Regions from separate parts of the Paenibacillus sp. J5 genome, predicted to be linked through region 3. Evidence: predicted binding sites of a transcription regulator. Region 3 holds the regulator's gene; each other region holds the start of a gene.
What was found. Region 3 encodes LexA, which represses DNA repair genes until DNA is damaged. Its sites were predicted from a motif close to CGAACATATGTTCG; they were not measured.
Positions count from the first base shown of each region.

Region 1: the regulator LexA is predicted to act here: its motif matches at 2,059-2,072, upstream of ACY1JZ_RS02755 (phosphonate ABC transporter ATP-binding protein).
Region 2: the regulator LexA is predicted to act here: its motif matches at 1,796-1,809, upstream of recA (recombinase RecA).

Region 1 covers NZ_JBUEDD010000002.1:8,793-12,067, reverse strand. The annotation lists gene ACY1JZ_RS02765 (DUF3298 and DUF4163 domain-containing protein) at 69-716, opposite strand; gene ACY1JZ_RS02760 (GNAT family N-acetyltransferase) at 776-1,276, opposite strand; gene ACY1JZ_RS02755 (phosphonate ABC transporter ATP-binding protein) at 1,273-1,995, opposite strand; gene ACY1JZ_RS02750 (hypothetical protein) at 2,133-2,354, shown strand; gene ACY1JZ_RS02745 (hypothetical protein) at 2,625-2,762, opposite strand; gene ACY1JZ_RS02740 (HAD family hydrolase) at 3,025-3,275, shown strand, end outside.
Region 2 covers NZ_JBUEDD010000013.1:32,709-35,983, reverse strand. The annotation lists gene lipB (lipoyl(octanoyl) transferase LipB) at 1-218, shown strand, start outside; gene prli42 (stressosome-associated protein Prli42) at 268-366, opposite strand; gene ACY1JZ_RS21595 (M20/M25/M40 family metallo-hydrolase) at 444-1,583, shown strand; gene recA (recombinase RecA) at 1,879-2,937, shown strand; gene ACY1JZ_RS21585 (RecX family transcriptional regulator) at 3,053-3,275, shown strand, end outside.
Region 3 covers NZ_JBUEDD010000012.1:206,452-209,726, reverse strand. The annotation lists gene ACY1JZ_RS21365 (aldo/keto reductase) at 1-51, opposite strand, end outside; gene ACY1JZ_RS21360 (DUF896 domain-containing protein) at 215-400, opposite strand; gene ACY1JZ_RS21355 (LysM peptidoglycan-binding domain-containing protein) at 517-990, opposite strand; gene lexA (transcriptional repressor LexA) at 1,167-1,787, shown strand; gene ACY1JZ_RS21345 (YjfB family protein) at 1,889-2,065, shown strand; gene ACY1JZ_RS21340 (GNAT family N-acetyltransferase) at 2,236-2,793, shown strand; gene glnA (type I glutamate--ammonia ligase) at 2,915-3,275, opposite strand, start outside.

The sequences.
Region 1 (3,275 bases), on a different contig from region 3:
CTAAGGCGAGAAGCAGCGGCACGCCTCAGGCTGCGCCACTGCCTCCCCAACCTGCACACTGGTATTGCTTAATCATTGGCCAGCATAATGCCTAGCGGCCCTTCTTCATTGGCAATATCCTGCACATCATAGACTGGAATCGGGAAATAAGGAAACCCGTAGACATAAGGCGTGATCTCATAGAGCTGAAAATAGACCACAAGTGAACGATCGGCAATATAAAAATCCTGATCCGGTCGGATACCCTCAAACGGACCAAACACGGGTACATCCCGCGCCTTGATCTGCGCCCCGATGATGGCATCCAGCCGTTTGCGATAGTCGCTGCCCGGTTTGAACAATTCAGAGAGCTTGTAGCGCTTGCCCGTCTTCGTGTCAAAAGTCAGCGAGGCTTGAAGCGTCAACCCGTGCGCCCCGCCCGTATAGGCATAATTGAACAGGGAGAGGCTGAGTATGTCCTTCTCATTCGTTTTGGTCTCGAACCATCCGATCATTTCGGAGCGCGGGTCCTCCAGCGAGCCTTGGCTGCTGACCAACCGGTGTACCTCGGCCCGAATCTCCTGATTGATCTTCTCCATCGCATTTCGATTCTCAAGACCCTGGACGACCGGCACCCACAGCTCAATCTTCGGATAAGTAAGACGGGTAGGCTGAATGACAGCCGGAGCAGCAAAAGCCATACAATAGACACCTGCCTGTCGATTAAGATGTTCCATTGTATGCACAGGCCCCTTGTTTCCATGCCTGATACTGGCTTAGAGACCCTATCAGAGCCCTACAACAGGCACAAGTGCAGCTCGTGCCACTCCATGCCGGCATGCTCTGATGCGCTGCGTCCCCGATACTGAAATCCCAGCCCCTCATAAAATCCGATCAAATGCGGCTCGCACATCAGCATGACCGCCTCCAGCCGCTCCTCACGGCAACTGGCAATAACACGCCGCATAAGCTCGCTTCCGACACCCTGACGGCGGAAACGGCTATCCACCGCCACAGTCAGCACACAGAAGCGGCAGCCTTGTGCTTCATCCTCATGCGCTGCCTTCATAGCGTCATCTGCACAGTCCTGCGCATTCGTTCTTACGCCGTTGGCGATGCCTGCAAGCTTCCCGCTGCCGCTATCCCAAGCCGACCAGAAGAAGGAAGGAAACCACTGCTTCCTATACTGAAACGCTTCCAGTGTTGCCGCTGCGGCTTCCGGGTAGCTGGCGGACTCCAGTGCGTAAGCCTGCTCCAGCTCATGGCGCTCGATGAGGCGGTAGTTCAGCCCGCTCATAGCTGCATCTTTTCAGCCGTCGTCAGGCGCCGTCCGCGCACATCAAGCACAAGTTGGCCTTGATTGAGACCAATTATGCGATCAGAGTACTTCTCCGCCAGCTCGCTCTGATGAAGAACAGCGATTACAGTGAGCCCTTGCTTGGTCAATTCCTTCAAGTCCTTCAGAATATTCTCCGCAGAATGCGGATCGAGTCCCCCGACCGGCTCGTCAGCCAGCAGCACCTTGGCGCCATGCACCAGCGCCCTGGCAATCGCCACCCGCTGCCGTTCTCCGCCGCTCAGCTTCTCGGCCTTCTGCCGTGACTTATCCAGCAGTCCCAGCTTCTCCAGCGTGTCCATGGCGCCCATATAGTCGTCATTGCGAACCATGCCCGTCACCATCCGCCATAGAGGCGTCTGATACTTTGTGCCAACCAGCACATTTTTAAGTGCCGTGCGGTTAGGCGACAGATGCGGCTTCTCCTCCAGGAAGGCGAACTCGCGCCGAATCTTGCGCAGCCCGGTCCAGGCGTTGCCCAAAATATCTGTTCCTTCTACGGTATACTTGCCGGACGTCCATTTTTCCCTTAATGCCAGACATTTGAGCAGCATGCTCTTGCCGCTGCCGCTTGCGCCGACAATCGTGACAAATTCGCCTTTATGCGCTACAAAGCTGACATCGGAGAGCACCTTTGGTCCCCCAGGTATTTGCTTGGTCAAACGGTCAATCTTGATCATCGCTTCGGCCCCTCCGTCTATTCTATAAATCTAGTTTACGGTAAATAAAAAATACTTTCCATACGAACAAACGTTTGATATAATAAAAGTAAGAACAAATGTTCTAAAATAAAGGATTCTGAAGGAGGATGATCATCATGCACAACTGCGAACATTATCGGTTTATCGAGAAGCATCGGCCGTGGAGGGATTTGACCTTTAAGTTTTATTCTGATGGAAGGTTGACGATTATTGATAACGGTGCAGGGGAGGTGATCACCCCTCGGGATTTGAAGGGCGCAAGCCATGATTTCTATGTACGCAAGCGAATTGCTTTCATTAAGAACGATCTGGAAGCCAAGCGATTAAGGTTTGCGTGATTGCATGTTCCGCTATATGCCACCTGGCCGCCATACAAGCGGCAGGAGAGGGGATCGTACAGCTCAGATGCAGATGCTCTATCATCTCGCGGCAACGATCGGCGCGATGATGCCGCAACCCGTGGTCGGCGCTGCGGGTGCTGTCAGTGATGGGAACGGTCGGACGCCTCTATATGTACAGCTTTTGTGGCTTCCGTCCGATTCTCATCCCAGGTTCCCCTCTCCTTCCGCTATTACAGCCCAGCCCTGTGGTCTGTCTTGGCGTATGGATTAATGCTGCTGCTTATTGATTCCGTTCAGGCTGGGCGGGCGATGAGCGGCTTTTTCCTGCTTCACCGTCTGCGCCTCTTCCTTCATCTGCGATTCGTTATGTTGATTCTCCGTCTGCTGGCTCCGATTATGCGGCATCCTGATCACCTCCGCTCTCATTATGCGCTGTAATCCAGCCGTTCTATTCATATACGCCTGTATTTCATGGGGATTTTTCGTATTGTTGTCCTAGGGTGGATCATGAGGACATATGTGGTTCAACTATCGCCGTCATGCAGCGAGGCAGCTTGCACTGGCAACTGAATCGGTTGACCTTGGCGGCGCATTCAGGTAGATTGGTAGAAGAGATGATAGGTTATCATCGTTGTTCGATATGAATTTTGGCTGCGAAGGAGCTTGTATGAAACAAACGCTTATATTTGATCTGGACGATACGTTGGTTCATTGCACGAAATATTTTCACCTTGCCCTCGACCGGTTTGTGGATCTGATGCAATCCTGGTTCGGACAATACGGCCTTACAGCGGACGATATTCGTCAAAAGCAGATCGAAATTGATATCGCCGGTGTTCAGGAGCTCGGCTTTCAATTCGATCACTTTCCCCAATCCTTCTTAATGACCTATGAATACTTTTCAGAGCGTTATGGAAG
Region 2 (3,275 bases), on a different contig from region 3:
GCCATGGGTTTGCGTTAAACCTGAAAGCCGGGATCGCCGCAGAGGGCTTCCGCGGCATCGTCCCTTGCGGTATACAGACCTATGGAGTGACCTCGTTCGCAGATTTGACAGGTCAGCCTATGCCGCTGGAGCAGGCGGCTGCGGAGCTGCTGCCCCACTTTTGCCGCCATTTTGGATTCGAGCCAGCGGAGCTTGTCCACACCGTGCATCGAACATAAGAACGGTGCTTGCCTGGCAAATGACTGCCTGCAAGCGGTCGCTGCGAGCCTAGTAGAAGATTAAGCCAAGACTCATGACAAGTGTAGATAGCAGCATGGAGGCAATGATCAGGTAGACCACGATTTTCACCCATTTGTTGTTTTGCATTGCTGCGGTCTCCTTTCGGTTAAAATAAAGGCGTCGAATACTATTGTATACGATGCAGGTGGATGGAGGAAAGTCGAATGATTTCACAATCACGTTTGGTGGAGGAGTTTATGGAGCTTGTCCGCGTCGATAGCGAGACGCTTCATGAGCAGGAGATATGCCGGGTGCTGAAGGAGAAGTTCAGCAGCCTGGGCTTGCAGGTGGAGGAAGATGATACGACGAAGGTAACAGGACATGGGGCAGGCAATCTCATTATCAAGCTGGAAGCGAGTGGCGCAGACGCAGCGCCGACCATTTTCTTCACTTCCCATATGGACACCGTAACTCCAGGGCGGGGCATCAAGCCGCAGCTTGATGATGACGGCTATATCCGCAGCGATGGCACGACGATTCTGGGCAGCGACGACAAGGCTGGCATTGCCGCTATGCTGGAGGCGATCCGGGTCATTCAGGAGCAGAAGCTGACGCATGGGCCGGTGCAGTTCATCATTACCGTGGGCGAGGAGGCCGGTCTGAACGGCGCCCGGGCGCTCGACCCTCAGAAACTGGAGGCTGTGTATGGCTATGCGCTCGATTCGAACGGCAAGATTGGGGATATAGCAGTCGCAGCGCCAACTCAGGCCAAAATTACGATGCAGGTTATCGGGAAGTCCGCTCATGCCGGAGTGAATCCCGAGGATGGGATCAGTGCCATCCAGGTAGCCGCCAAAGCTATCTCGCGCATGTCGCTCGGCAGAATCGACAAGGAGACGACGGCCAATATCGGACGGTTCGAAGGCGGCGGGGCAACGAATATTGTCTGTGATCATGTTCGCCTGGATGCAGAGGCGCGCAGCATCGTACAGGAAAAGCTCGATAAGCAGATCGAATCGATGAAGCAGGCGCTGGAGAGCGCTGCGAGCGACTATGGCGCACAATCAGTGTTCGAGAGCGAGATCATCTATCCGGCGTTCAGCTTCTCAGATGGCGACGAGGTTGTTGAGCTGGCGAAAAAAGCGATTGCGCAAATTGGAGAGACTCCGCGGCTATTCCCTTCTGGCGGCGGCAGCGACGCCAACATTTTCAATGGCTTTGGCGTGCCGACAGTGAATCTGGCTGTAGGCTATGAGCATATCCATACGACGAAGGAACAGATCAAGGCAGAGGATCTGGCGAAGACGGCTAGGCTTGTCGTGGAGCTGATCGTGGAGGCTGGGCGCTCAACCCGCCAGCCGTAGACGTCAGAAGACATGCTAGGTGGCAGCATAGCAACAGCTTATTGGCTGCTATCAGCGGCTAGGCTCAGAGCCTCTGGCGCCATGCAGCCTGTGGCAATGAGAACATAGAGATTGCTTTTGCGGAAGAACCGCAGTGAATGGCGCAAGCGCCTTAGCTGTGGTTCTTTTCGTTGCCGTCTGCTGCGGCGAATTCATGCCCGCCACAAAAAAAACGAATGTATGTTCGAAAAAAAGCTTGGCAAAGGGACGCAAACAAGGTAAAATTAAATTATAAACAGTGAAGGATGTGAGTTGCTTGTCAGATCGTCGCGCAGCGCTTGAGATGGCATTACGCCAGATAGAGAAACAATTCGGTAAAGGCTCCATTATGAAGCTCGGTGAGAATGCAGGCATGCAAGTGGAGACCGTCCCTAGCGGTTCGCTTGCTCTTGATATTGCACTTGGAATCGGCGGGTATCCTCGCGGCCGAATTATCGAAGTGTACGGACCGGAGTCCTCCGGTAAGACAACGGTGGCTTTGCATGCGATTGCTGAGGTTCAGCGTATTGGCGGACAGGCTGCCTTTATCGATGCCGAGCACGCCCTTGATCCGCTCTATGCGAGCAAGCTGGGCATTAACATTGACGAACTGCTGCTATCGCAGCCAGACACCGGAGAACAGGCGCTTGAGATCGCCGAGGCGCTGGTACGCAGCGGCGCAGTTGATATTATCGTTATTGACTCCGTAGCGGCGCTCGTACCGAAAGCGGAGATTGAGGGTGAGATGGGGGATTCCCATGTAGGCTTGCAGGCTCGCTTGATGTCGCAGGCGCTGCGCAAGCTGTCCGGCGCAATCAACAAGTCGAAGACGATTGCGATCTTCATTAACCAGTTGCGGGAGAAGGTCGGCGTGATGTTCGGTAATCCGGAGACAACGCCGGGCGGACGGGCCTTGAAGTTCTACTCCAGCGTCCGGCTGGATGTGCGCCGCATAGAGACGCTGAAGCAAGGGAATGACATGGTCGGTAACCGTACCCGGATTAAGGTCGTCAAGAACAAGGTGGCGCCTCCATTCAAGCAAGCGGAGATCGACATTATGTATGGCGAGGGCATCTCGCGCGAAGGCAGCCTCATCGATATTGGCACCGAGATGGATATTGTCCAGAAGAGCGGCGCATGGTTTTCCTACAGTGGCGAGCGCCTTGGGCAAGGACGCGAGAATGCGAAGCAATATTTGAAGGATCATCCTGAAGTAGCGGCGACGATCGAGCGTGAGGTTCGGAATGCGAGCAGCCTAGCTGCCGCGGCGGTTCCAGCAGACAAGCTGGGAGGCAATACGGAGGATGAGGACGAGGAAGATCTGGCATTTGAATAGGATATAGCATCATATGCGCATTGTGCCCTGTGGCATTGCATGCGTTAGGCTGGGAAAGCACCTGCGGAGCAAGGTGCTTTTTCCGCGTTAGAGCTAAGGAAAGGGATGAGGCAGTATGAGACAGGACGGGGAAGGTGAGCAGCCGCTCTATCTCATTGTCAGCGTGCGGAGGGACAAACAGCGCAAAGGGCGCTATCTGCTCTACACGGCCGGCAGGGAGGAGCCATTGCTCTCGGTGCATGAGGATATTCTGGTGCAATATAAGCTGCTCAAGGGAGTGGAGGTCACTCAGGCGGAGCTTGAGGACATTATCCGCACAGACAGCAGGCAGACGGCCT
Region 3 (3,275 bases):
GCATAGCTCGGATACCGCTAGCCCACTTCTTCCAAGCAAACGATAATTCATACCAGTATGCCTCCCGAAAAAGAATGGTTAACCGCTGCCGTTCGGAGAAGCTTGACTGTCGACCAGCGGCCAGCGCCTCTCCGCGCGAGACAGCACAAACCAATAGACCAATCGCCCTGACGGTTCGATCTGCCTATTGGTATAGGAAATGTCATGTCGTTCATTAATGCTTGAGAGGCGGCTCCTCGTCTGTCCATTCGATCGAATCGAGCTGGTTGCGGAAATTGCCGCGGAAGATCTCCAGATATTGCTTCCTCAGCACCTCGCGCTCAGCCTTCTCTTCGTCAGTCAGCCCGACGGACTTGTTCTTTCTAGACAATTCATTAATACGGTCAATCAGTTTTCCCATTGTGAGCTACCTCCCTGAAAACTATCCACTCTCTACTTTGACATTTTCCACGGGGAGTGTCAAGCGACGAGAGACATTAAAGCCATGAATGAATGACGCTGCACCCGAGTCGAACGTTAATCAGGTATGCGAATCACTTGTCCGACTTGAAGCTCTCCATGCGTCAGTTCATTGAGCTGCTGAATCCGGTACACATATTGTCTTAGATCGTCGTTAACCGGCTTAAAGCGCCTCGCAATGCTCCAAATTGTATCTCCATAAGCAGCAATGATGTACTCCGCCTCTACAGCTTGCTTAAGTTGCCCGCCATGTGCCTCTAAACCCGCAATTGCTGTGTTATTGGATGGTTCCACGCTTCGCCCCGAAGCATTGGACTGTACGAACATTACACAGGACACAGCAATAGACAGCAGCAGCACGACCATGATAACACGGAGGACACTCTTTCTTCTTCCGCTGACCTCATCGGCCTCATAACCATTCCTTATCCTCTGCGAGCTCCCCGTGTTCGTCTTGCTCTCCGAGCTGACGGTCTCACGCGCCGCGGCACGAAGTGCATCCATATCCTGATAATAGTAAGAGTGATTCATTATCCAACACCCCAAACATTTGTTCTTGTACCTAGAATAAACCGAACGCTTGTTTGTGTCAATATATATATTCCTCTACCAAGGACAGGTTTTATTTTCAACGAACTTATGTTTGTGCGAACTCCGGTTCTGTGCTATAATTTGACACAAGAATGATTGTCTGGGGGTATGTGAAAATGTCGAAGCTGTCGAACCGTCAACAGACGATATTGGAATTTATTAAGAATGAGGTAAGAGAGAAGGGCTATCCGCCCTCTGTTCGGGAGATCGGGGAGGCTGTTGGTCTGGCATCCAGCTCGACCGTTCACGGCCATCTGGACCGGCTTGAGAAGAAAGGACTGATTCGGCGCGACCCGACCAAGCCGCGTGCAATCGAGATATTGAATCAAAACCAGGATGAGGTTCCATTCCCCGTTCATATCGCCAAGGTACCGGTAGTCGGCCGAGTAACCGCAGGGGTGCCGATTACTGCCACAGAGAATATCGAGGAATACTTCCCTCTGCCTAGCCACTTTGTTGGCGATAACCAAATGTTCATGCTGAGTGTCGTGGGCGACAGCATGATCGAGGCGGGCATTCATAATGGTGATTATGTCATTGTTCGCCAACAGCAGACCGCTAACAATGGTGACATCGTAGTCGCGATGACGGAGGAGGATGAAGCGACCGTCAAGACGTTCTACAAGGAGCGGGATCATATCCGTCTGCAGCCGGAGAATTCCACGATGGAGCCGCTTCGTCTCAAGAAAGTGACGATTCTGGGCCGCGTTGTTGGCCTGTTCCGCGACATTCATTAGACAGTCATGTCTTCGCGGCTTGGCTGGACTGGATGATTATTTCTCCTCCTCTATCGAATGGCAATCGTTTGCCCGATATAGATAGTAAGGAGGTGTAATCAATGGACATCGCAGCACTATCCAGCGTCATGAGTCAGGCCTCGCTAGCCCAGGCAGTAAGCATGAAGGTTGCCAACCTGGCGAAGGGTCAAGCGGTTCAGCAGAGCAATGATCTCGTCAAAATGATGCAGCAAAGCGCAATCCCTGGTGTAGGGGGCAATATAGATATTCGGATTTAATGAAAGACTGCAGCCCTGCGAGGGGCTGCAGTTTTTATTATCGGCGCTTCGCGCTTCTACATATAGCGCCGTGCCAATAGTTATTTTACGTGCAATCCATACAAACGCGCATTTCATATGCACCATGTATGGTATAGTATTAGTTAAACCCTTTGTATGCGAGGTGCATCATGGCAATTGCGAAGATTCGGAATGTATCTATCAGCAGCAATGTGTTTGCTGCAATGGCAGTTGAAGAGGATGAACAAGCGATAAGCCAGCTATATTTGCATACGGCAGTATGGCTGAAGGAGTCAGGCTCCACACAGTGGTCGGGTTTGCTGCAGGGCCTGGATCATCATAATACGGCTGCCGCCATACGTCGCAGGGAGGTATTTGCCTTCCGGCATTCAACCAGTCAGGAGCTTGTAGGCTCTGTCATCTTACAGCAGCAGCCGAGCGAGTGGGATCGTAATCTCTGGGGAGACGACACTACGGATAGAGAGTCGGCAGTCTACCTGCATCGGCTTGTAGTCAACCGCAAGTATGCTGGCCACGGCATCGGAAGTCAGATTATGACGTGGGTGGAGCATGAACTGGCAGGACAATTTGCCAGCATCAAGCTCGACTGTGTCGCATTCAGCACCAAGCTGAACCATTTTTATAGACAACATGGCTATGAATATCGGGGAGAGAAGAACGGATACAGCAAATATCAAAAGTGGCTTTCTGGAACTCTGCCGCGTTGAGGGACCGAAACATAAAATATGGGGGCAATCCGGGGGCAGATCCATCATCCAATGAATGAATCTGTCCCCAGCTGCCCCCAATAAAACCTCTTATACCAGCTCCATTACTGGAATACCTCGCTTAATACAACGTCAGATATTGATCCCGTTCCCATTGGTGAACCTGGGTGCGGTACATATCCCATTCAATCTCCTTCAGCTCGTAAAAATGAGCCAGCGCGTGGTCGCCCAGCGCGTCGCAGATGACGCCGTCACGAAGCAGCTCTTCCAGCGCCTCCTTGAGATCTGCCGGCAGGCTAGGAATGCCTTCGTCCGAGCGCTCCTCATCTGTCATCACATAGATATTGCGATCTGTTGGCGCAGGCAGATGCAGCTTCTCCTTAATGCCATTCAGACCAGCCTTCAGCATAACAGCCAAGGTCAGGTAAGGGTTGGCAGCCGGGTCAGGGTTACGCACCTCTACCCTGGTGCTCAAGCCGCGT